4 regions of the Bacillus sp. UMB0893 genome follow, and region 1 is predicted to be linked to each of the others. Evidence: riboswitches for the same ligand, from Rfam matches in the RefSeq annotation. Region 1 holds a riboswitch; each other region holds the start of a gene.
The links. A riboswitch is a leader RNA that binds a small molecule or an ion and turns the genes downstream of it on or off. The one in region 1 is predicted to bind cobalamin.
Positions count from the first base shown of each region.

Region 2: another riboswitch for cobalamin. It lies ahead of metE (5-methyltetrahydropteroyltriglutamate--homocysteine S-methyltransferase); the one in region 1 lies ahead of CYJ36_RS06525 (cob(I)yrinic acid a,c-diamide adenosyltransferase).
Region 3: another riboswitch for cobalamin. It lies ahead of CYJ36_RS12645 (ribonucleoside-diphosphate reductase subunit alpha); the one in region 1 lies ahead of CYJ36_RS06525 (cob(I)yrinic acid a,c-diamide adenosyltransferase).
Region 4: another riboswitch for cobalamin. It lies ahead of CYJ36_RS15690 (DUF4430 domain-containing protein); the one in region 1 lies ahead of CYJ36_RS06525 (cob(I)yrinic acid a,c-diamide adenosyltransferase).

Region 1 is NZ_PKLB01000002.1:175,711-183,201, reverse strand. It holds gene CYJ36_RS06555 (NAD(P)/FAD-dependent oxidoreductase) at 1-717, opposite strand, end outside; gene CYJ36_RS06550 (hypothetical protein) at 1,051-1,830, shown strand; gene CYJ36_RS06545 (cupredoxin domain-containing protein) at 1,923-2,372, opposite strand; gene CYJ36_RS23560 (hypothetical protein) at 2,515-2,679, shown strand; gene CYJ36_RS06540 (hypothetical protein) at 2,729-3,004, opposite strand; gene CYJ36_RS06535 (M20 family metallo-hydrolase) at 3,217-4,473, shown strand; gene CYJ36_RS06530 (diphthine--ammonia ligase) at 4,594-5,367, shown strand; cobalamin riboswitch at 5,444-5,626, shown strand; gene CYJ36_RS06525 (cob(I)yrinic acid a,c-diamide adenosyltransferase) at 5,737-6,300, shown strand; gene CYJ36_RS06520 (cobyric acid synthase) at 6,284-7,491, shown strand, end outside.
Region 2 is NZ_PKLB01000002.1:338,983-346,473, forward strand. It holds gene CYJ36_RS07325 (TetR/AcrR family transcriptional regulator) at 1-38, opposite strand, end outside; gene CYJ36_RS07330 (peptide MFS transporter) at 323-1,816, shown strand; gene CYJ36_RS07335 (histidine phosphatase family protein) at 1,857-2,393, opposite strand; gene metE (5-methyltetrahydropteroyltriglutamate--homocysteine S-methyltransferase) at 2,591-4,870, opposite strand; cobalamin riboswitch at 5,021-5,225, opposite strand; gene CYJ36_RS07345 (GNAT family N-acetyltransferase) at 5,470-6,273, opposite strand; gene CYJ36_RS07350 (ATP-binding protein) at 6,472-7,491, shown strand, end outside.
Region 3 is NZ_PKLB01000005.1:172,336-179,826, reverse strand. It holds gene CYJ36_RS12670 (YitT family protein) at 1-655, shown strand, start outside; gene CYJ36_RS23645 (YhdX family protein) at 918-1,028, shown strand; gene CYJ36_RS12665 (hypothetical protein) at 1,144-1,332, shown strand; gene CYJ36_RS24405 (hypothetical protein) at 1,559-1,684, opposite strand; gene CYJ36_RS12660 (YjcZ family sporulation protein) at 2,022-2,120, opposite strand; gene CYJ36_RS12655 (YjcZ family sporulation protein) at 2,184-2,303, opposite strand; gene CYJ36_RS12650 (ribonucleotide-diphosphate reductase subunit beta) at 2,814-3,857, opposite strand; gene CYJ36_RS12645 (ribonucleoside-diphosphate reductase subunit alpha) at 3,874-6,150, opposite strand; cobalamin riboswitch at 6,307-6,491, opposite strand; gene dat (D-amino-acid transaminase) at 6,694-7,491, shown strand, end outside.
Region 4 is NZ_PKLB01000007.1:46,286-53,776, reverse strand. It holds gene CYJ36_RS15710 (hypothetical protein) at 1-990, opposite strand, end outside; gene sigX (RNA polymerase sigma factor SigX) at 987-1,523, opposite strand; gene CYJ36_RS15700 (cob(I)yrinic acid a,c-diamide adenosyltransferase) at 1,639-2,217, opposite strand; gene CYJ36_RS15695 (ECF transporter S component) at 2,408-2,923, opposite strand; gene CYJ36_RS15690 (DUF4430 domain-containing protein) at 2,938-3,357, opposite strand; cobalamin riboswitch at 3,521-3,721, opposite strand; gene CYJ36_RS15685 (ATP-binding protein) at 3,811-5,616, opposite strand; gene CYJ36_RS15680 (response regulator transcription factor) at 5,613-6,335, opposite strand; gene ccsB (c-type cytochrome biogenesis protein CcsB) at 6,487-7,491, opposite strand, start outside.

The sequences.
Region 1 (7,491 bases):
TTTCGTCTTTTCATTTTGCATGTGCAAATGAACGATTTGTGCTTTTTGATACGTAACTTTAAAATGAATGCCAAGCGGCTCTAATATATGGCTTGCCCAAGCACCTGCACATACAATAATTTCATCACCAAGGATCGTTTTACTTCCTGTATGTACACCAATTACTTGGTTTCCCTCATAGTGCAGTGAAGCATCTCCCATAAGAAAAACAGCTCCATTTTTTTGAGCCGCTCTCAGCAGTGCGTCCCGCAGAGCTCGGCCATCAACTCGTGCAGCTCCCTCGATATGGACAGATGCATAGTCATCTGAAAGCGGCGGAAACATTTTTTTCGTTTTTTCATGTGATAAAACAGTTATACTGCCAATTTCCGGTGCATCTTCTTTCCGTTTTATCGCACGTTCTTCAAGCTTCTTTATTTTATCTGCTTCCTTATGCAGGATAAGCGCACCCACTCGGCTGTAACCCGTGTCTGATTCCCCATCCTTCTCTAATTCATTAATTAACTCAGGATAATACCTGGCTCCGCCTCTGGCAAGCTTATACCATGCCTGATTCCGGCGCTGTGAGACCCAAGGACATACAATACCTGCCGCAGCATCAGTAGCCTGCCCTTCATCTCTGCGATCAATTATCATGACCTCAGCTCCGCGTTTAGCTAAATGATAAGCAGTCGAAGCACCGAGTATGCCTCCACCAATAACAATAACCTTTTTCATATCAAAACATCCCTTTTATATTTCTCATAACTTGCCGCAAAGTACACAAGTATTCTTTTATTACTATACATGATTTAAAGATGAGTTCCCAACCATCTTGATTTCAGCCTATCGAGACAGTTCCTGGCATAGAATGGTGTATCTAAAGATAACAAATGAGGTGTAAGAATGGAACAAAGCTATTTATTATTCAAACGTTTTTTGCCCCAAGAAGCTGATATTCTGGAACTGCATGATCCTGAAAATCGCAAAGCAATCCTATTTGCTGATATAGACGGAGATCAGGTTATGGAAGCAGCAGCTGCTTACAGCTATCATGGAGAACATTATGTGATGATTTTAAAAAACAATCATAACACGTGGTATCAGGCAGCAAATATGAAGGGGAACAGCCCTTACTTTGCAGATTTTTATTCGCGCAATCGTTTTTTTGCAGCTGAAGAAAAGGGTGATGTAACGGGGGATGGTATTCCAGATACCGTTTATCTTACTGCAAATCAAACCCCGGATAGTCCATTTCTCCAGAATATCACGCTTTTTATTAAGGATGGAAGAACCAATCAGGTTCAGCAAGTAAAACTAAAGCAAAATGCAGGATATGACCCCTCGATCTTTTTAGGTGATTTCACAGGCAATAATGTTGATGATATATTAGTAGTCATCAATTCTGGAGGCAGCGGCGGCATTATTTATGCATATGTCTTCTCATACGCAGACAATAAATTAGAACAGATTTTTGACTCTGAAGTATTTAATGAGAAATCCAAATATGAAGTAACCTATCAAGATCAATTTAAAGCCAAGGTCATAAGCTATAATCCTTCCAAAAAATATATCCTTGATTTGCAATACAAAGGGAAGGAATACCTGAATGAGATCTATGATAAGAACGGTATTTTAAAAAAACCTATAGAAGGCTGGGTAGCTCCTCTGTCTGGATTATACCCCGTTGACTTTGAACGTGATGGAATATTTGAACTCGACGCATATCAAAATATAGCGGGCAGATACAGTGCAGATGGGTTAGGATGGATGATGAATGTGCTGAAATGGAATGGACGGGAATTTGTGACTGACAGACAGAGTATAGCTATATTCGGTGAGGAAACATAGAAAAAAAGAGCTGAATGCCAGCTCTTTTTTTTGACAATTTTCTATAGAATTATTGAGTGTAATTAAGAATTCAGAATTCTGCAAAAAGAATTTTAATCAACAATCAAATAAGCAATCATCGGTACTCCTTGTCCGTGATGGGAATGCGTATCACAAATCAGACGATATATGCCTTCTTCTTCAAATTTTAACGGAATGACTGTCTTTGAACCTTTCTTCACAACCCCTGTTATATCCGTACCTTCTATACGGAAAGGGTGCTCGCTTCCATTTATCCCATGAATCGTGACTGTCACGTTTTCACCTCGGGGGATATAAATTGTTCCTGGATCCCACCTGTAGGCTTCAATTTCTTTTCCATCAGCTGTTTTTGATTTGAATTCTCCAGTCACCATATGAATTTCTAAATTCGTGCTGTCATTTTCAAGTTTTGCAGTCGGAGAAGTTATTGGATTGAAATAATACCAGCCGCCAAATCCAAGAATTACAAAAAGGGCTAATCCAAGAAAAATCCATTTCTTTTCAATTAAAACAAAGCGCATGTTTATAACCTCCCTATTAGTCTTTCTCTCATTTATATGAGAGGGAGGAGTAAAACTTGTCTTATCTTTTAGGGTTATTTTACTTTAAAAGGAATAGACCTTTTTATTTTTACAAAAGCTTGTAGAAAAGGAGTTGTTTATTATGAATAAAGAAAAGAAAGATTCGTTAATGAAAAACAAAGATAATCACGCTCATCCAAATTATCAAGACATTTCAGGGGATTCTATTGATGAACTTAGAAATGAAGAATCAGCGAACATTCTATTAGGCGGAGATGAAATAAAACAACAGAACGAGAATTTATAAACTGCATTTTAAAAGGTATGTCAAATTTGACATACCTTTTAAAATTATTTCATTCCTCATTAAAAAATTCGCTATTAAAAAGATTATAAGAGTCATCTTCATCCTCAGTTTTCAACGATGAATCCGAAGTATGGCTTTTTCTTCTTCGATTTAAATCTTTAAATTCCGCTTCAAGAAATTCTGCCTGATGATGCGATAGCTTTATTGTTACTTCATTATTATTTTCATCTGCAGCTTTCAGCAGAACATAGCTGTCTGCAGCATCCCGCAATGTGACATTGCTGAGAGTTAAATTCATGTGATTAAGTTCATATCTTGCTTTCATTCTCAAAAAGACCTCCAGTGGCCGCTTAGTTATAAATACTATTCTATATTTATCCTTCCAAAAGTACAATGAACGACTAATAAATCAAGGAATTAGACAAAATGTTAAATCTCATCTTATATGATCTGACATAACGAAACATGTAAAATGACGGTATTTTCGGGTACTATTAAGATAGAATATTCTATCAACTGTACGGAAAGGGGATTTCTATGGCAGAAAAAACACAGATAATAAATAAAGCAAGGCTGGAACAAAGAATACATACTCTCTCACAAATAGGAAAAATCAGTGAGACAGGTGTCTGCAGACTAGCTTTATCAAAAGAGGATAAGCAAGCCGTTGAAACAGTCAAACAGTGGATGGAAGACGCAGGTTTAACCGCCAGAATAGATCATTTTGGAAACCTGATCGGCCGATTAGAGGGAAGAAATTCTGAAGCCCCCATTTTAATGCTCGGTTCACATATTGACTCACAGCCTTATGCTGGCAGATTTGATGGAGTCATTGGTGTATTAGGCGCACTTGAAGCTGTTCAAAGAATGCAAGAGCTAAACATCTTGCCAAATATGCCGATTGAAATTGTTGCTTTTTGTGATGAGGAAGGATGCCGCTTTAATAAAGGGTTGTTCGGCGTTAGAGGAATGCTCGGAAAACTGGAAGAGGGTGAATTGGAACGGAAAGATAAAAATGGAATCACCAGAAGGCAAGCATTGGAGGATTTCGGCTGTGATCCGAGAAAGTTTATGGAATCAGAGTATCCGGCAGGAAGTATTTCTGCTTTTCTTGAAATGCATATTGAACAAGGTCCGATCCTTGAAGCGAAAAAAACACCAGTTGGAATTGTAACTGGAATTTCTGGACCATTATGGCTGACTGTGGAATTAGAAGGTTTCGCTGGACATGCAGGATCTGTACCAATGCATATGCGGCAGGATGCGTTAGTTGGTGCAGCCAAAATTGTTGTTGCCCTTAATGAATTAGCGGGCCAGGATGTGGAAGCACCAACAGTCGGTACAGTTGGAAGCATGAACATATTTCCTGACTCCAGAAACATTATTCCAGAGAAGGTCCAATTCACCATTGACTTAAGAGATATTGAGATTGAAAGACGGAATCAAATGGAAGAGAAATTAAGAAAAAAAATACATGACATAGCAGAATACCATGATTTAACCTATAAAATTATTGAAGATACAAATAGTGAACCCCGATATTGTTCTGAAAGAATTATGCAAGTCATGAGGAACGAAAGCAGTGAAATGGGATTAAAACCAATTGAATTAATGAGCGGACCCTTTCACGATTCACTGGCCATGTCCTACGAATGTGAATATGGAATGATCTTTGTTCGATGTAAAGACGGGATTAGCCATAATCCAAAAGAGTATTCAACAATGGAAGATATCTCACTTGGTGCAGAACTTTTGTATCGGACAGCAATAAAAATAGCGCTTGATAACGAATAGCCTCTTATCATTTTGCGGCATCTTTATCTGCAGACAATAATCGTCGGTATCCTAGTATTTAATAGGAGCTGACGATTTTTGTTTGTTAGATTCTTTACATAGGAATATTGAGATACTATTATGAAGATTAGGCTATCGATAAAACAGCTGAATTCAAACGTGAATTTAACGAAGAAAATGAATGATCCAACTATTGAAAGTGATGTGATGAATAGGATGGTAAAAAAAATCGCTCTATCATGGAGCGGCGGCAAAGATGGCTGTATGGCGCTCCATAAGCTTATACAACAAGGTCATGAGATTGTTTGTCTAATAACAACTGTACCAGCAGAGATCGGAAGAACGTTTGGCCATGGAGAAAAAATGGAAGCCATACAGTTTCAAAGCGAGGCATTAGGAATTCCGGTCCATTTCATAGAATGCACATTTGAAGGATATACGCAGAGTTTTATAGACGCACTTAAACACTTGAAGAAAAAATACAGCCTTACAAGTGCAGCTTTCGGGGATTTATATCTAGATGAACACCGCACCTGGGGAGAAAAGGTTACAGACTCAGCGGGAGTAGAAGCACTTTACCCGCTATGGATGGAGAAAAAGGAAGCAGCGCAAGCTCTTCAAGCATTTGCAAACAGCGGATATAAAGCAGTCATCATAAGAACTCAGAATGATGTGCTTGATGATACATGGCTTGGCAAGGAAATTGATCAGGAACTAATCGAAAGAATGCACTCACAGCCGATATGTCCTATGGGTGAGGCAGGTGAGTATCATACCTTTGTGTTTGATGGGCCATTATTTAAAAAGACGATTGAACTGAGATTTGGAGAGAAACTTCAAATGGAGACAACAACGCGCCTCGAGCTTGAGGATTTAACAATGATCTCTAAATAACCTGAATCAGATATTCTTTTGGAAGGCAAAAAAGAATTTGATGACATTTCCAGATGAATAGATTACAATGAACAAAAAAATATGATTCTTTAAAAGTGCCTAATTGCTAGGATAATAGGGAAACCGGTGAAAATCCGGTGCAGCCCCCGCTACTGTAAACGCAGATTCGTTTGAAATGCCCACTGACTTGAAGAGTCGGGAAGGGTCAAACGGAAATGAAGCGTGAAGCCAGGAGACCTGCTTTTAAAGTTTTTGCTTGTTTTTCGGTGGGAAGAATAAGTCAGGAACCCTTATTGTGCGTTTTATTTAGCTTATTAAAGGCCTTGACTGACTTCAGTTCAAGGTCTTTTTTATATTTATTATTAAAAGATGGGAGATGGATGGGTAACAGTGAATGATCAAAATGGAAGAATACTTGTTTATACGGGGAATGGCAAAGGTAAAACTACGGCAGCCATTGGACTTGCCGTTCGGGCGATTGGAAGAGATATGAAAGTCTCCATGCTGCAATTTATTAAATCACCTGATAGAACCTATGGAGAAAAAAATGTACTTGAAAAACTAAACGGTGCAGAAATCCATCAGCTCGGCGTTGGATTTACATGGACAAAAACACCTGATGAGCACCGGCAAGCGTTAAAATCTGCATGGAATCTTGCTAAGGAAAAAATTATGTGCGGGAAGTATAATCTCGTCATTCTCGATGAAATCAATAATGCACTGGCGATACATACTTTTCCGATAAATGATGTACTGCCGATTGAGGAAGTCATACATACGATTAAAAATCGTCCTCCACATGTTCATGTTGTTCTTACAGGAAGAGATGCAAAAGACGAAATAAAGGAGATCGCTGACCTTGTGTCTGTGATCAATGTGGAAAAGCACTACTATGATGAAGGTGTAGAGGCGATTTATGGGATTGAATATTGAGGCTTCGGATGAACAAGGTCTTTCTAAAACAATGAAGCTGATGATACAGGGCACACACTCCGATGCCGGTAAAAGCATGCTGGTCACTGCACTTTGCCGAATTTTTTATCAAGACGGATTTAAAACAGCACCTTTCAAATCACAAAATATGGCCTTAAACTCTTATATTACGAAAGATGGCAAAGAAATTGGCAGAGCCCAGGGTGTGCAGGCGGAAGCGGCTGCTATTGAAGCTACGACCGATATGAACCCTATTTTGATCAAGCCTTCCAAAGAAATGGAATCCCAAGTGGTTTTTCATGGGAAGCCATTTGCCAATATGAAAGCTGCCCAGTATAGAGAAGATTTTTTTCAAATAGGTTTGCGTGCGATTAAAGAGTCACTTCTAAATCTATCAAAAGACTATGAAGTTATCGTTATTGAAGGGGCTGGTTCTCCTGCTGAAATCAATTTAAATGATCGCGAGCTCGTAAATATGAGAGTCGCAGCTCTTTCAGATGCTCCTGTGATCCTAATTGGCGATATTGATAAAGGCGGCGTCTTTGCCAGTCTCGTAGGAACACTCCAGCTTCTTTCTCCAGAAGACCGAAAGCGGGTGACTGGAGTCGTCATCAATAAATTCAGAGGTGATCTATCATTGCTTCAGCCTGGACTAGACTGGTTTGAGGAGTATACTGGTCTTCCTGTGCTTGGGGTGATTCCATTTTTGCCTGATCTTGAAATTGATGGTGAAGATTCACTAGTGCTAAACCAGTATTCGCAAGGAACAAATAATGAGGCTGAGCTGGATATTGCGGTTCTCTCTTACCCAAGAATGTCTAACTTTACAGATATTGATCCATTAAGACTGGAGCCAGATGTAAATATCAGGTTTGTAAAAAAAGCTTCGCAGTTTGGAAATCCGGATTGCATTATTCTTCCGGGAACAAAAAACACGGCAGAAGATTTATTGTTTTTACAGCAAACAGGGCTCCTTGAAAAAATAAATTCTTCTTTCAAAAAAGGAATCTATATCGCAGGAATCTGCGGAGGCTTTCAAATGCTCGGGGATAAACTGATTGATCCAAATGGCATTGAATCCATTTATCAAGAGCTTGACGCAATCGGTATTTTCCCTATTCAAACAACATTATTTGCTGAAAAGAAAACAATCCGATCAGAAGGAATTTGTGCCATAAAAGATTATGAAAG
Region 2 (7,491 bases), 160 kb from region 1:
ATTTTTTCAGAACGGACTCTTTTTTCGAATTGTTTCATCTTTTTATGCCTCCTTTCTACATTGTAGAAAACAGACCAATGGTTTGTAAAGGAGAATCATGTCCGAAATTGAAGTTTATTGACTTTGAACTCTCCTGATTTCGAGCTTTTCTTATAAAAAAAATGAAAAGCAGCTGATGTATAAATATTTTTTTGGTGTATTTGTTATTTTTGTTAAATTATATTAAAAAAACATATAGAATAGCATTTTCTCTCATTTTTTTTGACAATTCAATTTTAATAGTAGTATTATTATACATGGTAAAAAGGAGGCTTCTTGCATCATGTCAATGATTGACAAAGATAAAATTGTTCAAAGTGTACCGCAAAAAGGTTTTTTCGGTCATCCTAAAGGACTATTCACCCTGTTCTTCACAGAATTCTGGGAACGTTTTTCTTATTATGGGATGAGAGCTATTCTACTGTATTATATGTATTATTCCATGAAAGATGGCGGACTTGGTCTTGATCAGACTACTGCTCTTTCCATTATGTCGATCTATGGTTCCCTCGTTTATATGTCCGGAATCATCGGAGGCTGGATTTCTGACAGATTGCTCGGGAATTCGCGCACCGTTTTTTATGGTGGAGTTCTCATTATGCTTGGTCATATCATACTTGCTTTCCCAGGAAGTATTTCAGCGTTCTTCGTGTCGATGTTCTTCATCGTAATCGGTACAGGATTGCTTAAACCAAATATTTCAAATATCGTTGGTGATCTTTACAGTAAAGATGATAACCGCCGCGACTCTGGATTCAGTATTTTCTACATGGGGATCAACTTGGGCGGACTGCTTGCACCGCTAATTGTAGGTACAATTGGCCAAAAGTACAATTTCCATCTTGGTTTTGGTGTAGCTGCTGTAGGTATGTTCTTAGGATTAGTCGTCTTCTTGCTGACGAAAAAGAAAAACCTTGGATTGGCAGGTACTGCCGTTCCGAATCCCCTGACTCCTGCTGAGAGAAAGAAAGTTTTCGGAAGATTAGCTATTGGACTTGCCGTCATTGTTATCTTAGGCGCAATTTCAATTACTACCGGCTATCTGACAATCTCTAAATTCACATTCATAATTAGTATCTTAGGTATTCTAATCCCGACGGTATACTTCATTGTGATGTACAACAGCCCTAAGTCAACAGATGTTGAACGTTCTCGTTTAATCGCTTATATTCCGTTGTTCATTGCGGCAATGGTGTTCTGGGCGATTCAGGAACAGGGTGCTACTATTCTTGGAGCTTATGCTGATACTCGTACTGATTTAACATTTGGCGGTTTCGAAATTCCATCATCATTTTTTCAATCGTTAAATCCATTATTTGTTGTCTTCCTGGCGCCAGTGTTTGCTTGGCTTTGGGTAAAGCTTGGCAACCGTCAGCCATCTACATCGAAAAAATTTGCGTTTGGATTGTTTTTTGCCGGTTTATCATTCTTGATTATGATTATTCCTGCATACGTGAACGGTACAGATACACTGACTAACCCATTATGGCTCGTACTTAGCTTCTTCCTGGTAGTGCTTGGAGAGCTTTGCCTATCACCAGTTGGGCTATCTACAACGACAAAGCTTGCTCCTGCTGCATTCTCAGCACAGACAATGAGTCTTTGGTTCCTGACAAGTGCATCTGCTCAAGCTATTAACGCACAAATTGTTAAATTTTATAAGCCTGAAACTGAAATGATCTATTTTGGTGTCATTGGCGGTATTGCCGTTCTTTTAGGAGTTCTCATGTTAATTCTTTCTCCTAAAATTCAAAGTTACATGAAAGGTGTTCGTTAAGGCACCTAAATAAAGCCTGTCCCACTTATCGGGACAGGCTTTATTTCTTTTCAAACACATACATCTTTCCGTTTATTGGACTCAGAATGCCAGGACCTTTAAATCCTCTTTTCAAAAGGACTCTTTTTATGAAAAGAATGAATCCCCCATGGCTTACAATGAGAATATTCCTGTTTTGTTTCGATAAAATCACATCAATAATGGCTTCAGCTCTTTTATTGGCATTTATTTTGCTCTCAAGCTGTGATTTATGATTAAAAAGCCATGCTATTCTGACCGTAACCATCCATAGAAAATAAGGAAGTCTTATTTTCTCATGAAACAGGGAATAAGCTGGAATTTCTCTTAATTCTTCAGCTGTAATTATTTCTCCTTTATATATAGATTGCGCTGTTTTTTCAGCTCTAAATAAGTCACTGCTATAGCATATATCCCATTCAGAACAGGGTTCTGTTATTCCTATTTCAATATCTGACGTGTCATAATCACTAAACCATTGGTCCAGTTCAGTTGGTGTCATCCATTTACGCGGCGGTTTGTTTTTCACTTTAAAATGGCGGATCAATCCTATTTTCATGTTCGGCTTCCCTCTTCTCTATTCACTTAAAAATTCTGCATATTCTCTAAAAACCCTTCTATAAGAAAAACCCGGCATAGAAAAAAGGGTGAAATCAGTTAATTAGAATTAATTAACGGCCTTTTTATAAATGTCAAAAAAGGCTAGGAATATAAATTTAAAAAAGCAGCAGGTTCTAACCCCTGCTGCTTTTTTACTTATACAGTTGCCGCTTTCCCAGCTTTTTCTCTGCAGCTTTTAGCTGCTTCAACCATTACTTTTAATGCTTCAACAGTTTCTGATATTCCCCTTGTTTTTAAACCGCAATCCGGGTTGACCCAAAAGAGCTCGGGATCTAACACTTGCAGGGCTCTTTCAATATTTTTGACCAGCTCTTCTGCTGTCGGCACTCTCGGACTATGAATATCATAGACACCAAGTCCAATGCCTTTTTCATATGAGTATTTCTCAAAAGAATCAATAAGTTCACCGTGACTTCTTGATGTTTCAATCGAAATCACATCTGCATCTAAAGCATCGATTGCTTCGATAATATCTTCAAAATTAGAATAACACATATGAGTATGAATTTGTGTGTCCGGCTGAACGGACGCAGTTGAACGTTTAAAGGCTGTTACTGCATTTGATAAGTACTGCTCCCAGTTCTGCGTTTTTAATGGGAGACCTTCGCGGATAGCAGGTTCATCCACTTGAATCATCGCAATTCCTGCCTGTTCAAGAGCTTCAACCTCTTTACGGATACTGAGCGACAATTGGTTGAGCACATCCGTTTTAGGAATATCATTTCGCACGAATGACCAGTTTAAGATTGTAACAGGACCCGTCAGCATTCCTTTAACTGGTTTATCAGTCAAACTTTGAGCGAAAATGGTTTCTTTTACTGTCATCGGCTCCTCAAGTAAAACATCTCCGTAAATAACTGGCGGTCTGACACACCGCGAGCCATAGGATTGAACCCAGCCAAACGTTGTAATCGCAATTCCAGTTAACTTTTCGCCAAAAAATTCTACCATATCAGTTCGTTCAAACTCTCCGTGAACAAAAACGTCTAATTCCAGATTTTCCTGAATATCAATCCATTTTTTTATTTCTTGTTCTATATAATGATTATATTGCTCATCTGAACGTTCTCCTTTTCTCCATTTTAACCGTTCAGCACGAACCTCTTTTGTTTGCGGAAAGCTCCCGATTGTCGTTGTAGGCAGCAGCGGAAGGTTAAATCGCTTGCTTTGAAGCTTTTTGCGAAGCTCAGCTTCGGGTCTTTCAGTTGTGAACGTATCTAACTGCTTCATCGCTTTCTCAACTTCGATCTGGTTTCTAAGTGAAGAAGAAGATAAATTCTCAGTCGCCTTATCGTAATCGGAAAGTGCTCCATCCTCAGCTTCAAAGTTTAAAAATCTCGTTAAAAGCTCTAGTTCAGCAAGCTTTTCATCTGCAAAAGAAAGACCTTCTTTGACAAGATGATCAAGATTCTCTTCGGATTTGACTGTCACCGGCACATGAATAAGACTGCATGAAGGCTGAAGGATCAATCGTTCCCGGTCAACTGTCTCTAGAATGCTGTTTACTAGTTTTACTGTATTTTGAAGGGGCGCTTTCCAAACATTTCGTCCATCAATAATGCCTGCAGCAAGTACTTTATCCTTTGGAAACCCAGCTGTTTTCAGCTTTTCCAGCGACGCTCCGCTGTCATGAATAAAATCAAGACCAATTCCATCTACCGGCAGACTAACTAGTTCGCTAAAGTGGTCAACAGTTTCAAAATAAGTCTGTACAAGAAGCTTTGTCTTTGTTACCTTTTTTCGAATGGTTCCATAAACAGTTTTTGCTTTTGCAAAAAGAGAAGCATCTGCAGCTGGTGTTACAAATACAGGTTCATCGATCTGAATCCATTCTGCACCTGCATCTGCAAGGTCCTGAAGCACTTGGATATAGAGAGGAATTAGTTTATCCAGGACGGATTCCTTATTCGTCCCTTTTGATAGAGTGATTAAAGTTAGCGGACCTACAATAACAGGCTTGCCGTTAATACCCAGTTCTTCTTTTGCCTCATGGTATAGCTTCAGCAGCCGATTATTTGTTAGCTTAGGTTTTGACTCATCAAGCTCAGGAACAATATAATGATAGTTTGTGTTAAACCATTTTGTCATTTCAGCTGCCACTTCTTCTTTACTTCCGCGGGCTATTTCAAAATATGTACGCAGTGAATTGGCATCTTTCTCTTTAAATCTTTCTGGAATCAAGCCGAATAAGACCGCCGTATCCAACACATGATCGTAATAACTGAAATCTCCAATCGGAATGAGATTAATGCCATTATCCTTTTGCTTCTGCAAATGAGTCAGTCTGATTTCTTTCATGGATTGTTCAAATTGCTCCTCGGATAAATCACCTCTCCAGAACGTTTCAAGCGTCTTTTTCCATTCTCTCTTTTCACCAATTCTCGGATAGCCTAAATTTGAATTTACAATGCTCATAGCCGTTCCCCCATTTCTTAACGTTACTCAACTTCAATGTGCATAAAAAAACTCTCTTGCATGAAGAGAGTTTGATGGACACAGTTAACTTGTGTTGAGACACAAGACAGGTTTCAACATATCGCATCACCCTCCCTATTTCGCGTAGGCATGAAGTGCATACGATAGGCAGGTCTCCTGACTCAGGTTCATTGTATTCTATTCCCTTCCCATTTTTCATTCGGAAAAACAGTGGGCTCTTATAGAATTCTCCCCATTACAGTGGCGCGACCGCGTCGGATTTTCACCGATCTTCCCTTTTAAGCTAAGACAGAATCTTCTTCTTGCCATTAGCACCTATCGCTTAAAAATATTAAATTTTTTAAATAAATGAATAATTGTTTTTAAGCATATCTGAAGTTTCGCTTTCGTGCAAGTATTTTATCGCAGATTATCTGACACTAAGACCATCAGAACAAAAGCGCAGGCGCCTTGGTCAGCGCAGGCATGGCAGATCCGCTCTGGCCGGGGAGGTTGGCGCGGTAGCTCGACGCAGATAACTTTATTTTATTTTCCACAATCTATTACCTTTTATTATTTCCTAAACTACAATTGAATTTTCAGCTTAGGGACTCTTCTGATATGCTTAGCACCTTCCACTTTGCAGCTTCATAGAATCCAAGATTCTTATAGAGATTTTCAGCTTCCGGGTTGTTATAAAACAAATATATAGACTTATTTTCTCCAGCCAGATCATGACAGATCGCCTGTATGACGTCTGATGCATAGCCCTTTCTGCGATAAACGAGCGGAGTAGCTACACCAACAATAATCGCTGTTTCACTGCTTTCGATGAAAACTCCAGCAGTCGACACCATTTTTCCTTCTTCCTCCCGGTAGAATACTATTAATTTGCCTGATTCAATGTTTTGAAAATGATCACTGGCAAAGAAATCCTCATTCGGGCCAATCATTTTATATTCATCGACCTCCATGAACAAGTCATATAGCCTCCTGCACTCTTCAAGGCTGGTAATCTTTTTGACCCCTTTTGGAAATTGCAAATCATAGGAACCGCTGTACCGAAGCATGCAGGATTCGCTTTCAAGATCCATTTTGAAGTGATCTTTAAAGCGATCGACTATTTCTTTTTTCCCAACAATTTTCCGGATGCCGCTTTCCTGAATGATCACTGTAAAATCACCCAATGGCAGATCTGGAACTGCGCAGTAATAATAGATTTTCTCTGGGTAAATCATCAAAATAGCATTCAAATGGCCCTCCTGATATTGACCGTAAATCATCATATGTTCTTCTGTTAAGTCTTCTATGATTAAGGCATTCAAGACATGATCTGTCTGTAATAACACAGCTGCATGAGAGTATTCTTCTTTATCTATCAGCTTTATAAAATGTTGGCCCATTTATTCTCTCCTGGATTATGATTTTATAAGTCTTTTAGAATATTCTATCATTCTCTAGTGAATATGATATATATTTTAATAGATAGATTTATTTTCCTATACTGATGCAGGTACGGTGAAAGCGAAATGGATATGAAGGACGTATTACTTAATTTTTTACTCGTTTTTTCCCCGCTGTTGATTATACAGCTGTTGTATATGAGAAAAGAGACAAACAAAAAAATGAACAAATGGTTATTTGCTTTATTGCCAGCTCTTGCGGTCATTCTAAGCATGCTTTATCCATTTAAGATTGAAGATGAATTTTTCTTTGATTTCAGGAGAATTCCGTTAGTGATGGGGTTATTGTACGGTGGATATCCGCTCGGAATCTTTTTATTTGCTGTTACGACTACGACCAGGGTGATCATAGGAGGAAATGGCATCATTACGACCGTTGTGATGGCAGGTTTGCTTGTTCTTTTCGTGCCAATGCTTTCTTCCTATTATTTAAAAAGCCGGCTGAGAAAGAAATTAATTCTAGCGGTATCCATTGTTTTGCTGTCTATGCTACTAACGATCATTCAAATATATTTGTCATATGGATTATCATTCCATTCAGAATTTTACATTGAACTCTTCGTTTTGCATTTGATTGCCACAGTAATAGGTACCGTCTTATTTGAAACGATTGTTCAAAACTTCAATCTCTTAAAAAGGATCATCAAAGCTGAAAAGCTCGAAGTAGTCAGCCATTTAGCAGCCAGCATTTCTCATGAGGTTCGTAACCCTTTAACGACTACAAAGGGATTTTTGCAGCTTCTTCGTGATGATGATATCAGTCAGGAAAAAAAAGAAGAATACATAGAAATTTCGTTAAATGAGCTGGATCGTGCGACAAACATCATTAAAGACTATTTAACATTTGCAAGGCCTGAAGCTGAAAATAATGACCCAATTGATGTTCACTCAGAACTCAAAAACTGCCTGAATGTTATGAGTCCACTTGCCCAAATGGAAAACGTGCAATTAATAGAACATTTTTGTTCAGATGACATTCTAGTTCTTGGCGACCCTTTAAAGCTAAAACAATCACTGATTAATTTAATTAAAAATGGCATTGAGTCCCACTCTGCCGGAGGTACATTAGAGGTGAAGACAACAAAAGGGCTCACACACGTTAAAATTATTATTTCAGATCAGGGGAAAGGCATGTCTGAAGAACAGGTGATTCGCCTT
Region 3 (7,491 bases), on a different contig from region 1:
TTTCTTTATTGGCTACAACCAGATTGGAAAGACGTTTGCTCTGTCCACCTTGCTTGGAGTAGTGGTCATGTCATTCTCAACTGCGCTGCTGCACCCTGTTCCTGTTATGACAGAAGATTTATTGCTCACATCAGTTTTTGGCGGCATCATTCTTGGAATTGGTGTTGGAATTGTGATCAGGTACGGGGGATCACTGGATGGAACAGAAATCCTCTCCATTTTATTCTATAAGCAATCACCCTTTTCTGTTGGGGAAATCATTATGTTCTTTAATCTTTTTATATTGGGAAGTGCAGGATTTGTTTTTGGATGGGATCGTGCCATGTATTCTCTCATTGCTTATTTTATTGCCTATAAAACGATTGATGTCGTTATTCAGGGGCTCGATGAATCAAAATCGGCATGGATCATAAGCGAGAATCCAGATGAAGTGGGTCAGGCCATTTTAGCCCGTTTAGGCCGAGGAGTCACATACTTAAATGGGGAGGGCGCATACACCGGCGATGATAAAAAGGTCATTTTCTGTGTTATCACCCGGCTTGAAGAAGCTAAATTAAAATCAATTGTTGAAGAATTGGATCCGTCGGCTTTTTTAGCTGTTGCAAATATTACAGAAGTAAGGGGTGGGCGATTTAAAAAACGGAGTATCCATTAAGAGACATCATTTTAATATATTCTTCAAAAAAACAAAAAAAGTTACAAACTCCGCTAAGCAAAAAGACCCTGTTTCTGAATTGATTGTTAGATCCTGTCGCAGCCGGATTTTGGACATATTTCTATTCAAAAACTAACAGAAAAGAAGGATGTAATTGTTCATTTTAAAGACCGCTATTCAAAAAAAAGTCAAATAAATAGGGCAAAATCATTATTTACTAAATTTTCAGATTAATTATGATATCATTAAAGGAGGAGATAAAATGGGTAAAGGAAGAATTCGTGTGGAAGAGAGTATTAAAGTGCAAACGGATGAAGAAATGTACGAAGCAACTTTAATTGAAAAAGCGGACGAGGAAGAAGTTAAGCAGTAATCAGCCGTTTAAAAAACACCGTGTGAATCCTTAATAATTTTGTCTCGAGTCATGATAGCAGATCAACCGGAATATGGATATGACGTAACGAAACTAAAGAATCGAGGTACGTGATATGCCGCTTTGGGCTTGGCTGCTTGTCGGTTTCCTTGTATTGGTCCTGATTGGCTGGATAAGTGATTTAAGAACAAAGCGAAGAAGAAAGTTAAATGTTTATCACTCCGATTCTAAAATTGAAGCAATGAGAGCAGAACAGCAGATTCATAATCACAATAGAGATATGAACAATTTTCATGGACAATAATGGAGAGGCCATCTTAGTGATGGTCTCTTTCTATTTGTGAAAATGAAAACCCAAGGCTAAGCATAGGGTTCCAAAAAGCTTTCAGTGAGGGCTAAAAAACTCTTCCGAGGCGCTAAAATGATATTTGGTTCGCCAACCAATATCTTTCTTCAACCAGCTTCTTAGATTAGTAGGAACAGCTGCCTTTGATGGCAAGTTCTTACCCGCTGGCTCATGGAAACACTGTTTAAATCATTTGCTTAATAGAATCTGCGTCTTCTTCTTTCGAAAGGGAAAAATTCTCTTTCGAAAGGGAAAAACCTTCTTCTTCTAAAGTCGTCACGAAAAAATCGTTCTCTTCGTTCAGATCCAAAAAATGGCATTAAATTCCTCCTCCTTCATTTCAGAAATCTATATGATAAAAAGTCAAATTACCCCAACTACAGGGTGCATGCGAAAAAGCAGCAAAAACTCGATGATTAATTGATAAATGTAGCCTCTTGTAAGGACACATCATAATCTAAACACCTTATTTTCTAACCCGAGGCGTAGATGTCGTGAGAGTTTTATATCAAGATATTTTTGCCTATTGATGTAGTTTTCGTAGAATAAATACAAAATTTTTACTGTACCCCTAATAGTACGAAGTTTTAAATAAAGGACAGATCACTGGAATCTGTCCTTTACATTCAGGATATTTGTCGGTGGAATTAGTACCCTCCGCTACATGAACATCCTACAATAACAAGTAGAACGAAAATAACCACTACAAACGCAAACACTCTTCCAGAGCCATAACCTTCAGACATGTTCTGCACCTCCTTTGTACTTGTTTAAAATACCTGTTTTAAATATATATTTGGCGTTATTATTTAAAAACAGAATGCTGCACCTACGATAATTAAAAGAATGAACAACACAATGATCAACGCAAAACCGCCGCCGTAACCGCCGCCGTAGCCTCCGCCACAACCTCCGCCGTATCCGTACATGTTCTCACCTCTCTTTTTTGTTTAGAGCTTATTCGCTCTCTCTAATAATGTATGTAGTAAGAAGAAGTTGGCTTAGACAAACGTTCAATTTAATAGAAATTGGATGTATGTCTATGAGAGTTATTGATCACTATAATATAAATGCCTATATTTAGAGATATTGTTGCAACAAACGACAGCATTCATCTATAAAAATACGGGCAAAAATCAGCATTCAACAAATTGTACATGATTTTTCTTTTCAACAAAGCGAACAAAATAGATAAAAGCGTATGTATCAAACATACGCTTTTACCTCTGAAAGTGAAAAAGCGCTCCGCGGTCAGAACGGATCTGACATAAAAGTCAAAACCGGACTTTTTTGCAAGGCCTTATCTGCCTGTCAGAACTGATCAAGCCGCTTGCGCTTTTCATCCTATATAGAATAACGAAACAAAGTCGATTTTGTATCACTTTTCACTGAAAAAAGTGCAAAAAAAAACCGCCTGAAATAGACGGTTCATTCTTTGCTTATAGGTCATCAAAGCCGTTATCGATAGAATTTACTTTTGTATACTGTCTTGATTTTTGTTCAAAGAAATCGGATTTTCCGAGATCCACTTCCTCATATGCTTTAATCCATTTCAACGGGTTTGTGCGGTTTTCTTCGAAAGGGCGATCGAACCCAAGCTGGTTGCATCTGACGTTTGCATAAAATTTAATATAATCTTCAACATCTTTCATATGAATGCCGTCGATTTTGCTGCCGATAATAAATCGGCCCCATTCAATTTCAAGATGGGCAGCTTCTATGAAGGTATCTCTAACAAATGCTGCGAGTTCCTCAGTATGGTACTCAGGATACTCACGGAGAATCTCTTTAAAAATTTTCACAAACAAATCAACATGAATTTGCTCATCTCGATTAATGTAATTGATCATTGTACTCGTTGCGACCATTTTTTGATTGCGGGCAAGGTTATAAAAGTATGCAAATCCTGAGTAGAAGAATAACCCTTCAAGAATGACATCGTATACGATGGATTTCAGCAGGCTTTCGACATTCGGATTTTCAGCAAAAGTCTGATAGCCGTTTGTTACAAATTCATTCCGTTTTCTTAAAGTAGGCTCGCTTCTCCAATATTCAAACACTTCATCCTGTACGTGCTTAGGAACGATACTTGATAAAACATAGGAATAAGAGTGGTTATGGATGACTTCTTGCTGTGCTAGCATGATCATTAATGCGTTAATGCTTGAATCCGTAATATAATCAGCTACTTTACCCGCATAGTCTGTCTGTATGCTGTCAAGCAGGGCAAGCAATCCGATAATCTTCAGGAATGCATCTTTTTCATCCTCTGATAATTGAGGGAATTGTTTAATATCACCGGACATATTAATTTCAAACGGCGTCCAGAAGTTTGCCAGCATTTTTTTATATTTTGCGTAAGCCCACGGATAAGACACATCGTCCCAATTTAACACATTTGAGCTGCTGCCGTTAATGATGGCAGTGGAACGATTTGGCGCCTCTGCATCCATGATTGCGCGTACTTTTAATGAGTGTGTCATCTATTTATCTCTCCTTTTAGCTTGCACAAGATTCACAGTCTTCAATGGCGCTTGAAGTGGAACGGACATAGTAAGTCGTTTTTAAACCAGCTTTCCATGCCGATAAATGCAGGTTCAGCAAATCCTTGGCTTTTATCGTGTTTTGTACATAAAAGTTAAATGAAACGGATTGATCGATATGTTTCTGTCTGGCAGCATTTTGTTTAATGCTCCACATTTGATCAATGAAATAGGCTGATTTATAGAACCAGGTTGTTTCAGCGTTTAGATCTGGTGCCGTAACTGGTATTTTATAATCCTTTTTCTCTTCTGCGTACATTTTTTGGAAAATCGGATCGATGCTTGCTGTACTGCCCGCAAGAATAGAAGTAGAAGCATTCGGAGCAACTGCCATTAAATAGCCATTGCGAAGCCCATTTTCCATGACTTGCTGCTTTAATTCATCCCACGGCAAATTTCCTGATGAATAATTTCTGCTTTCAAAATACTCGCCGCTATGCCATTTTGAACCTTCGAATACTGGATAGGATCCTTTTTCTGCAGCAAGGTTCATGCTTGCCTGGATGGTATAGAATGCGATCTCTTCATATAATTTGTCCGCATAGCGAACAGCTTCATCGTCTTCCCATTTCAAGCGTTTTAAAGCAAGCAGGTGATGCCAGCCGAATGTTCCCAGTCCAACTGCACGGTATTTTTGATTTGTCAGTTTAGCCTGCATAACAGGGATGTCATTTAAATCAATGACATTATCGAGCATTCTGACCTGTATGGCAATGAGACGCTCTAAGACTTCATCTGTGGCTGCTCTTGCCAGGTTAATAGATGATAAGTTGCAGACAACAAAGTCTCCAGGTGTTTTAACTGTGATGATTTTGCCGTCTTCTGTATATTGTTCATCCATCGTTGTTGCACTTTGATTTTGGGTAATTTCCGTACAAAGGTTGCTGCAATAAACCATGCCTTTATGGGAATTGGGATTGCTGCGGTTGACCTCATCACGATAGAACATGAACGGCGTACCTGATTCAAGCTGGCCTTTCATGATGCCTTTCATAATATCGATGGCCGGGACCGTTTCTTTTGATAGATCAGGATGGTTGACGCATTCCCAATATTTTTCGCGGAATGAACCAAAACCTTTCCCTTCATCGTAGAAATCTTCTAATGAAAAGCCCATTACTTTTCGGACTTCATGCGGGTCGAATAAATGCCATTCGCCTCGGTTTTCAGCCTGTTCCATGAAAAGATCAGGTAAGCATACTCCCGTAAATAAATCGTGTGTTCTTAAGCGTTCATCTCCATTGTTCAGCTTAGAATCAAGGAATGAGAAAATATCTTTATGCCAAACGTCCAAGTAGACGGCAATAGCTCCTTTCCTTTGGCCAAGCTGATCAACACTGACGGCTGTGTTGTTAAGCTGCTTCATCCATGGAATGACTCCGGAGGACACCCCTTTAAAGCCTTTAATATCACTTCCGCGGCTGCGGATTTTTCCTAAGTAAACTCCGATGCCGCCGCCTGATTTAGACAGATTGGCAATATCTGTATTGCTGTCAAAAATGCCTTGCAGACTATCATCTACTGTATCTATAAAACAGCTTGATAGCTGTCCAACAGGCTTTCCGGCATTTGACAATGTTGGTGTGGCAACCGTCATATAAAGATTGCTGAGTGCCCAGTAGGCTTCTTTAACAAGATGCAGGCGGTGCTCTGTTTTTTCTTTTGCCATTAGTGTCATGGCAATGACAAGATAGCGTTCCTGAGGCAATTCGTATATTTTTTTATCAAAATCTCTTGCTAAATAGCGATCAGACAAGGTGCGAAGGCCAATGTATGTAAAAAGCCTGTCTTTTTCAGGCTGAATGATTGCAGACAGATTTTCAATTTCCTCGGCGGAATATGCTTGCAGCAGGAGAGAGCTATAAATTCCTTTTTTCGACAAGGTTTCTACTAAATTTAAAAATGATCCATATCCTTCTGACTGTCCGCGATTGACTGCTGCTTCCCTATATAGCTTTCTTAAATAAATACGCGCACAAAAGTAAGTCCATTGCGGCTCGTGTTCGCTAATATTGGAAAGTCCCTCTAAGATTAGAAGATTAGTAATTTGAGCAGTGGCATAAGTGTCGCGTCCTTCTATGCTCTGTATAATTCTAGTGCTGTAAGCATCCAGGTCAAGCTCTGGAAAGTCTTGTCCGATTTCATCTATGAAATCTTTTAATCGTTGTTCAGAAAATGGAGCTTGTTCAAGAGTCAGTTCATTAAAAATAACAGTTGCCGTTTTGGTTGCCATGTGACATCCTCCTCACAAAATAAGAAAAAGCGGAAAGCCGCTGAATTTCTGTAAAAAAAAATCCGCTCAGGGACATGAGCGGATCAAACGATAGAATAAAAGGGTGTATTCCTATTATTAACCATCGTTTCATTTCCTCAATCCCCGAAGAATTCGAAACTAAAGCAAGTAATTGGCAGGTCTCCTGACTTGTGATCATTCTGTGCTGAGTCCTTCCCATACTTAAATCTCGTATAGTGGTATTCCCAGTTCGTCACACTTACAGTTGCGGGGACAGTTCCGGATTCTCACCGGATTCCCTTTTAAGCCATAAAAATGGCACCTTCGCTTGCTGTTGTTTTTCAATATGTAGTATGTTTGTTTTTTATTAATATCAATATGTTGTGTTGTTGGCTATTATTATCATAATGGACAGCTAAAGAAATTTCAACAGAAATTTTTTAGAACTTTAAATAAAAATTGAAAATTGTTTTACAGACCAACGTGTTTCATCATAACATAAAGAGAGGAAGTTTATCATTAATTAACAAAGGAGCCTTTAACATGTACATACTTTTAAACGGTGAATTCAAGCAGAAAAATGAAGTTTCCATTGATTTTGAAGACAGAGGCTATCAGTTTGGTGACGGTGTGTACGAGGTGATTCGAGTATACAATGGCACATTTTTTGCTATGAAAGAGCATATGGAACGATTCGTGAGAAGTGCAAACGAAATTAAGATCGCACTTCCACTGTCAGAAGAAGAGCTTTCAGTGCAGTTAAATGAGCTCCTTTTGAAAAATCAGGTGCAAGATGGAGCAGTCTACATGCAAATTACTCGAGGCGTAACAGGGAGGAAGCACCTTTTCCCAGGAAAAGACGTTAAGCCTCAAATTGTGGCTTATCCCATTCCTTGTTCAAAGCCTGTATCAGAGCAGGAAAAAGGAATTAAATTGCATTTGATGGAGGATGTCCGCTGGCTCCGATGCGACATAAAAAGTTTGAATTTACTTGGGAATGTTCTTGCCAAGCAGGAAGCATTTGAAAAAGGGGCATATGAAGCGCTGCTGCACCGGAGTGAGCATATAACGGAAGGATCTTCATCCAATTTTTACGGAATAAGGGACGGAGTAGTTTATACTCATCCTGCTAATAACTTGATCTTGAATGGCATCACACGAATGAAAGTCGTTGAGCTGTGTGAAAAAAACGGTTTAAAGCTTATCGAAGAAATGATCAAAGTAGAAGATCTTGTAAATCTTGATGAAGCTTTTATTACTTCAACAACAAGTGAAGTCATTCCTGTTATTGAGGTTGACTCAACGAAAGTCGGTAAGGGAGTACCTGGGCCGGTAACGAGG
Region 4 (7,491 bases), on a different contig from region 1:
ATCTTCAATAGTAGATTCATTCGTAAATTCGATGATGACATCTTCATCTTTTTCTTTAATATTTTTTATCATAACTGATTTTTCGATGACAGGTTTTAATCCAAGCGTCCCATTTTCTTTCATGGCTGAGAGAGCTTCAGATAATTTATTAAAAGGAAGGATTGATGGTGCAAGGAGTTTAGGAGCTTCCATACTCTCCTGGTAGAGAAAGTAACCTTTTCGCTTTTCTTTGCTCAGGGTCTGCCCTTCCTTAAACCCATAGGCACCAAGTTCAATTCCTTTTTTTCCGTCTTTAAAGTATTCTGCTTCTTCAATCCCCTGCCAGCGAAACGATTCTTCAATGCCTTCAGCAAATAATTTATTTTCACTTTCAACAGCAGATTGAGCATACGAATTTTCATTTACATTAATTAATAGCTCTTTTGTTGTTCCTTCAGCATATTGAATGTCTGTTCCTGTCAATGAGGAAGAACTTAATCCAAGAGGTGCCGGGTCCAATGTTGCTAGTAAAGATTTATATTGATCTAAATAATTTCCGCTTTTCTCTGTCTGGATGCTGATTGGAATCATGTTTTGAACTTGCAGATCGGGATAAGCGAGGGTAACAATGGAAAATTTATCTTCTTCACGTGCAACAAAGGTGCTTTTTTCCGGCTGCGGCTGTATTGAAAGCTCTGCTTCACTTTTATAAGCCGAGTCCTGTACTGATTGTTTTGCCTGCTCATTACTTGCCATATCCATGTTTGAGTCTGATTTATTGCTCTCATTTGATTGAAATTGATTTAAGAAGTAAGGTGACATTAATAATAGAATAAAAAGTGCGGCAACACTGGCGAAAGCAGGCGTTATCCATACCTTCCCCTTCTTGTGCTTTGTTTCTTTTTCTGAAATATGAGCAAAAATTTCAGATGAAGTTCGCTGATCCTTAATGGACGGCAGCTGTTTTAGGGCATTGACGAGCTGATCTTCATTCCAATTCTTTTTATTCATCCTTTTATGATCTCCTCCTTTCTCTCAGTGTTGTCAATTAAATGATTTTTTAATGCTTTTAATGCACGGTGCTGAGTTGTTTTCACTTTACTTTCCGTCCATTTAAGAGCTGAAGCCGTCTCTGCGATAGACAACCCCTGAAGATAGCGCAAAATAATGACAGAGCGCTGATCGACAGTACATCTATCAAGTGAATGGTAGATTTGCTGCATTTCTTCGTTTTGTGCAGCTACTTCATCCGGCAGAGGCTGAACATCCTGGATTTGCTGACGATCCCAGTCAAATTTCTCAAGAATTCGCTGCTTCAAGTTTTTTTGCTTCCGAAACCAGTCGATGGCGACATGACGTGAAATAGAAAGAATCCATGTTTTTTCACTGCTTCTGCCTTCAAAACTGTCGTAAGATTTTAAAATGCGTATATATACTTCTTGAACGAGGTCTTCAGCCTGCTCACGATTTTTCACCATATAAAATAAGAACTGAAAAATATCCTGGTGATACTTTTCATAGATTCTCTGAAAGGCCTCTTCCATGAATGAACCCCCGATCAAACAATTAGTCGATTTTTTAGTTAAAAAGTTACAACTTTAACTATATAATGACGCAAAACAAAAAGGAAGGTGCTGCCTTCCTCATTTTCCAACTTTTTTATGACTGTTTGGGCTTTGTAAAAACGATTGCGCTTCTTTCGTATTCGACATCTTTAGAACCGAGCCGTGCATTTGCCACTCTTGCAGCTGCAAAGAAATAGTCTGAGAGCCTATTCATGTAGGTTAAAACTTGATCATTAATCTCTGTTTGCTTCTGCAAGGATACAATGCACCGTTCTGCACGTCTTGCTACTGTTCTTGCGATGTGAATAGCCGATGCTGCCTGTGTGCCGCCTGGAAGGATAAAACGCTGTAATGGAGGTGCTTCTGCGGTATATTGATCAATTCTTTCTTCCAGAAATGCAACCATGTCAGCCGTTGTTTTATACGGATGTTTCTGCTTGCCATGAATAACGGCGAGATCGCTGCCGCAATCAAATAGCTCATGCTGTATCTTTTCAAATTCATGATACAGATCAATCAGGTTTCCCCCCTGAAGCCATGTCATCGCAAGTCCTACAAATGAATTGACTTCATCAATTGTGCCGTATGCTTCGACTCTTAAATCATCTTTATCGACCCGTCCTCCTATAATGCTTGTTTTTCCTTTATCGCCGGTTCGTGTATATAAGTTCATTTAAAACAGCCCCTTTATTTTTATAGGCTCTTTTCGTAAACATTGTAGCTTTTGCAAGTGAGTAAAAAATCGGGTTTTAGACTTTTTACACTAGTTACGGCAGTGCTTATGCAATAACCACAGGCAAAGCAACAATCAATGCGAACAGAGCTTTTATATAAGAAAAGAGCGACACGTCGCTCTTTTAAGTTTACTGCATAGTTATGCCAAAATCCTTTTTATTCAAGAAATACTGAAACGTTTTGTACATGACAGGGTACAGCACGATAAAGAAGATGCCATTTCCAATTGCATGCGCTGTATCAAATGGCAATCCCGCCAGATAATAAGCTAAACCATTTTCTGTTAAAACAAACATATTCAGAGACACAACAAATCCAAAGAAATATCCAGACAGCACGGCAACTGGTGTAAAAACAAAGAGTCTTTTTGATGTAATATATTTCCCTAAAACACCTGAGATCAATGCAACCGCGCCCCAGGCCAGCATTTGCCAGATCGTCCACATTCCCATACCGAGCAGCAAATTACTGACGAAGCAGCCTAATACAGCTACGATGATTCCGTTAATAGGACCAATCAAAATCGAAGTAATGATGATGATGGCGGTCATTGGCTGGATGTTTGGAACAAATTGAAATGCCAGTCTCCCTATCACTGATAATGCTATCAATAACGAAAGCAGACTGATTCTTCTAGTCGTCATTCTGAGCTCCCGGCTTACTCATAATTTCTTAAATCAAATTCTATTTTATCTCCATCTTTAAGCTCGATTTCATTTGCACCTGTCATCGCATCTTCACCATTAACGACAAGATGCCAGTATGTTTTTTCGCTCTCGCTAGCCTTGATTCCATCGATGCCGTTAATAAAACCCCCGGCTTCTTCCACTTCAAAGTTTTCTTTCATGACATCCATAAGAGTCTGTCCTTCTTTGATGGCAACTTCTTTTGAATCGACTTCCTCTTCCATATTGTTTTTAGTCAAGGCAACAGTGGCTTTTGTTTCTTCAGCTGTTTCCTTATTTTCAGCTGCCTGCTCTGAATTTGATGTTTCTTTTTTAGGCTCTTCTGCAGTATTTGCACAAGCCCCCATTACCATTAAAAGTAATATTCCTAGTAACCCAAAAACCTTTTTCACAAACAATCTCTCCTTTTATGTATCCATCTATATTGTATAGCTTAAAACAAAAAATGAAAAAGCCCATCTTGGAGGATGGGCTTAAAAACGGCATATGAAGATTCTGAAGGTGAATGCAAAGACAGAATCTTGCCGTCTCTATGCTCAACCCCCGAAGAATACAAACTTTGTAAGAGATTAGGCAGGTCTACTGACTATTGCTTCATTCTAACTGATCCTTCCCATACAACAAACAGCATAGCTATGCCATTGGATTATACAGTGGATATTTTCAGGTCGTCGGCAAATACAGTTGCGGGGACAGTTCAGGCTTTTCACCTGATTCCCTATTAAGCGGCAAGCACCTATATCTCAAAATATTTAATTATGTTAATTCAGTATTATTTTACAAAAAAATCCTCACAGCTTCAACAGAAAATTCAGACGGTGTTCCTTATGAAACAAGAATTTTCGTCACATTCTTTCAGAATCATCGCTTTTTCGTGGCAGATAGAAGCTGAAGGTTGTGCCTTCATTTACTTTGCTGTGCACTGTTATCGTTCCTAAATGTGCATCTACGATATTTTTTGCAATCGCAAGACCCAAACCAGTTCCAGAACGGCCTCTTGTTCTTGCTTTATCTGCTTTATAAAATCGTTCAAACACAAATGGCAAATCTTCCTCCACAATTCCTGTACCGGTATCCTTCACATCGATTTTTATTCCGTGAGACACACTCTGTACATGAATTTCGACAGAACCGCCTTCAAGCGTATGTCTAATGGCATTATCAACTAAATTGGTAAGGACTTGTTCAATCTTGTCAGGATCAAGCACAAATTCCGGCTCAACTAAGATGACAGATGAGGATAAAGAAATTTTCTTATCCTTTGCCAGCCCCTGAAATTTACGATTAATTTTTTCTATAAATTCATGGATGGAGATTTCCTCATAATTTAGAGTAATATGTCCAGCTTCCATTCGGGCGAGGTCAAGAAGATCGTTCACGAGTCTTCCCATACGAAGTGACTCATCGTAAATGACTTGAGCAATTTCTTTCTTTTCCTCTTCAGAACTTGCTATATCGTCTACAATGGCTTCGCTGTATCCTTGAAGCATCGCAATCGGTGTTCTTAGCTCATGACTGACATTCGCAATAAAGTCTTTCCTCAGCTTATCCAGTCTTCTCTCCTCAGTCATATCTCTGAGGACCGCAACCGCACCGCGGACATATGACTGGTTATATAGCGGACTCATAACCATGACCCAGCTTCTGCCCTGCAAATTCACTTCCACGATATGCTCTTTCTCCGTATTGACCACTCGCTGAAATAATTCTTTTGCTTCTGGCGGAATTTCCTCACCTTCATTGATTTGCATTTTTTGCTCGTAATACCATGCCTGTAAAAACCGTTCCGCAGGAGGATTTGTTACAAGAATCGTGCCATCAATGTTGAGCGTGATTACGCCGTCTGCCATACTGCTTAAAATGCTTGTCAGGTGCTCTTTTTCCTGATTGAGCGCATTAATGTTGAATTTAAGCTGTCGGCCCATTTGATTAAAGGCTATGGCAAGTTCGCCAATCTCATCATGACTTAAAATCGGCACCTTTGTATCAAATTTCCCTCTTGTCAGCTCTTGTGTCACTTCACGCATTTTTCTAAGCGGATAAGTGATTCTTGTTGAGAGAAAAAAGGCGAAAATGGTTGTCAAAATGATCGCAATTCCGGCAGCAAGCAAAATATACTTTGTCGTATTCTTTGTTGTTTCATGAACTGCAAGGAGGGATTGCGACATAAATACAGCGCCATATTCTCCATTCTTACGTTCATATGGTACACCTACGACCAGCACTTCATCATTATTAGCCGTATTCAATTTTTCTTCTTCAGACAGTTCCGCAAGCTTGCTTACATTTTTTTGATCTGAAAACACTTTTGACAGTTCTTTGTCATTTTGTATATCCTGCATTTCGAAAGTCGGGGTGCTTTCATATTTTTCGGGAGAAAACCAGTATCGATTCTCATCCTCAACAATAATAATGCTTGTCAGTTCATCTGCAAGTTCCCAAGAAATCGAACGTGCCAGGTCCTGATCTTCGTGGCTTTCTAAAATTACCGATATTTTATTAGCAAGCTGCGTCAGTTCACGCTCGGCTTCCCCTACATGGTAATTCTCCATAAATTCAAGAAGCAAAACAGTCAGTATAAATAAAACAAATGAAACGAGCAATAAAATGGTAAACCAGAGTTTACCGACTACACTTTTCCAAAACATCATTCACTGCCGACCTCAAATTTGTAGCCTACTCCCCATACAGTTACGATCATGGAGGCTGCATCAGGCGAAACTTTGCTTAATTTTTCTCTCAGGCGTTTTACATGGGTGTCTACCGTTCTTAAATCACCAAAAAATTCATATTGCCACACTTCTTTTAATAATTTTTCGCGGTCATAAACTTTATCAGGTGTTTTCGCGAGGAAATACAGCAATTCATACTCTTTTGGAGTTAAACTCACTTCTTTGCCGTCTGCTGTCACACGGTGTGCGTCATGATCAATTGATAGATGAGGAAAAACAATCACATTCTTCGCTTTCGTTTCTGTTTTCAGGAAAGAGGTTGTTGATGATCTTCTTAGCAGAGCTTTTACTCTCAAGACAACTTCTCTAGGGCTGAAAGGCTTCACAATGTAGTCATCTGTGCCGACTTCAAAGCCTTGGACTCTGTTTACTTCCTCACCCTTTGCTGTCAGCATGATGATAGGCGTCGCTTTTTTCAGGCGCAGCTGGCGGCAGACTTCAATCCCATCCATACCAGGCATCATCAAATCAAGCAGAATTAAGTCATATTCAGCTGACAAAGCCATTTCAAGGGCATCATTGCCGTTGTCTGCTTCTTCAATTTGGTAGTTTTCTCTCTCTAAGTACATTTTTAAAAGTCTTCTAATTCGATCCTCGTCATCAACGACCAGAATTTTATAGTTATTGTTATTTTCCATCGTGTGTCTCCTCCTCCGAATTATCCTATATGATTATCTTACCAAAAAACCTTCACTTTATATGGAGTGAAGGCTTTCTTTTAAATGTAAGAAGTGTCATGAAGTGAAACTTATAATAAGACTTTACTGTTTTTACTAGCTTTAGTGGCGCCTAAGCGTAGGAATGCAATCCGGCAATGACAAGATTGACAAATATCAAGTTAAACATGATGATTGCAAACCCGATAACTGCAAGCCAGGCTGATTTCTCGCCTTGCCAGCCTTTTGAAAGACGCAAATGCAAGTACGCAGCATAGAACAGCCATGTGATAAGAGCCCAGACTTCTTTAGGATCCCAGCCCCAAAAGCGGGTCCATGCAATTTGCGCCCAAATCATTGCAAATATTAGAGCGCCCAATGTGAAGACCGGAAAGCCAATCGTTACGGATCGATACCCGATTTCATCTACTAAATCAAGATTGACATTTCTCGTGAGAGGCTGAAGGAAAGCTGAGATTCTCTTTCTCAGGATTAAACGGATCGCTCCGTATAATAGTAAGCCAGTGCCGATAGACCAGATTACGGTATTTAACTTTCTGGCAGAAATTAAAGCGGGAACTTCAAAGAAAGCTTCCATTTTGCCTTCTGTTAAAAGTTCACCTTGATGCGGTCCTACCAGGGCCGGCATATTATAAACCATTTCAGAATTCTGCTCATTTTTGTCGGTCCATTTATAAACTGCTTCATAGTCCATTAATCTGAAGGTACTGGTAATGGCTATAAAGGCAATAGTAGCAACAAGTGTATACATGACAACTTCCAGCCAGAATGTTTTCTTAGAGTTTTTTGTCTGATCTACTGCTCTGATCAGGTAAATCACACCTGCAATAAAGCTTATGGCGAGAATCGCCTGTCCAAGTGCAGCTGTTGTTACATGAATATGAAGCCAGCTACTTTGAAGAGCAGGAATCAATGGTGAGATATCTGTCGGAAACATACTGGCATAAGCAATCAGCAGCAATGCAACCGGCAGTGTAAAAAGTCCTAAAATGGATACTTTATAAATAAAGTAGAGAACTATGAATGCAAGAACAAGCATCATGCCAAAGAATGTAGTAAATTCAAATAGATTACTGACCGGAGCATGTCCAGAAGCAATCCATCTTGTAATAAAATA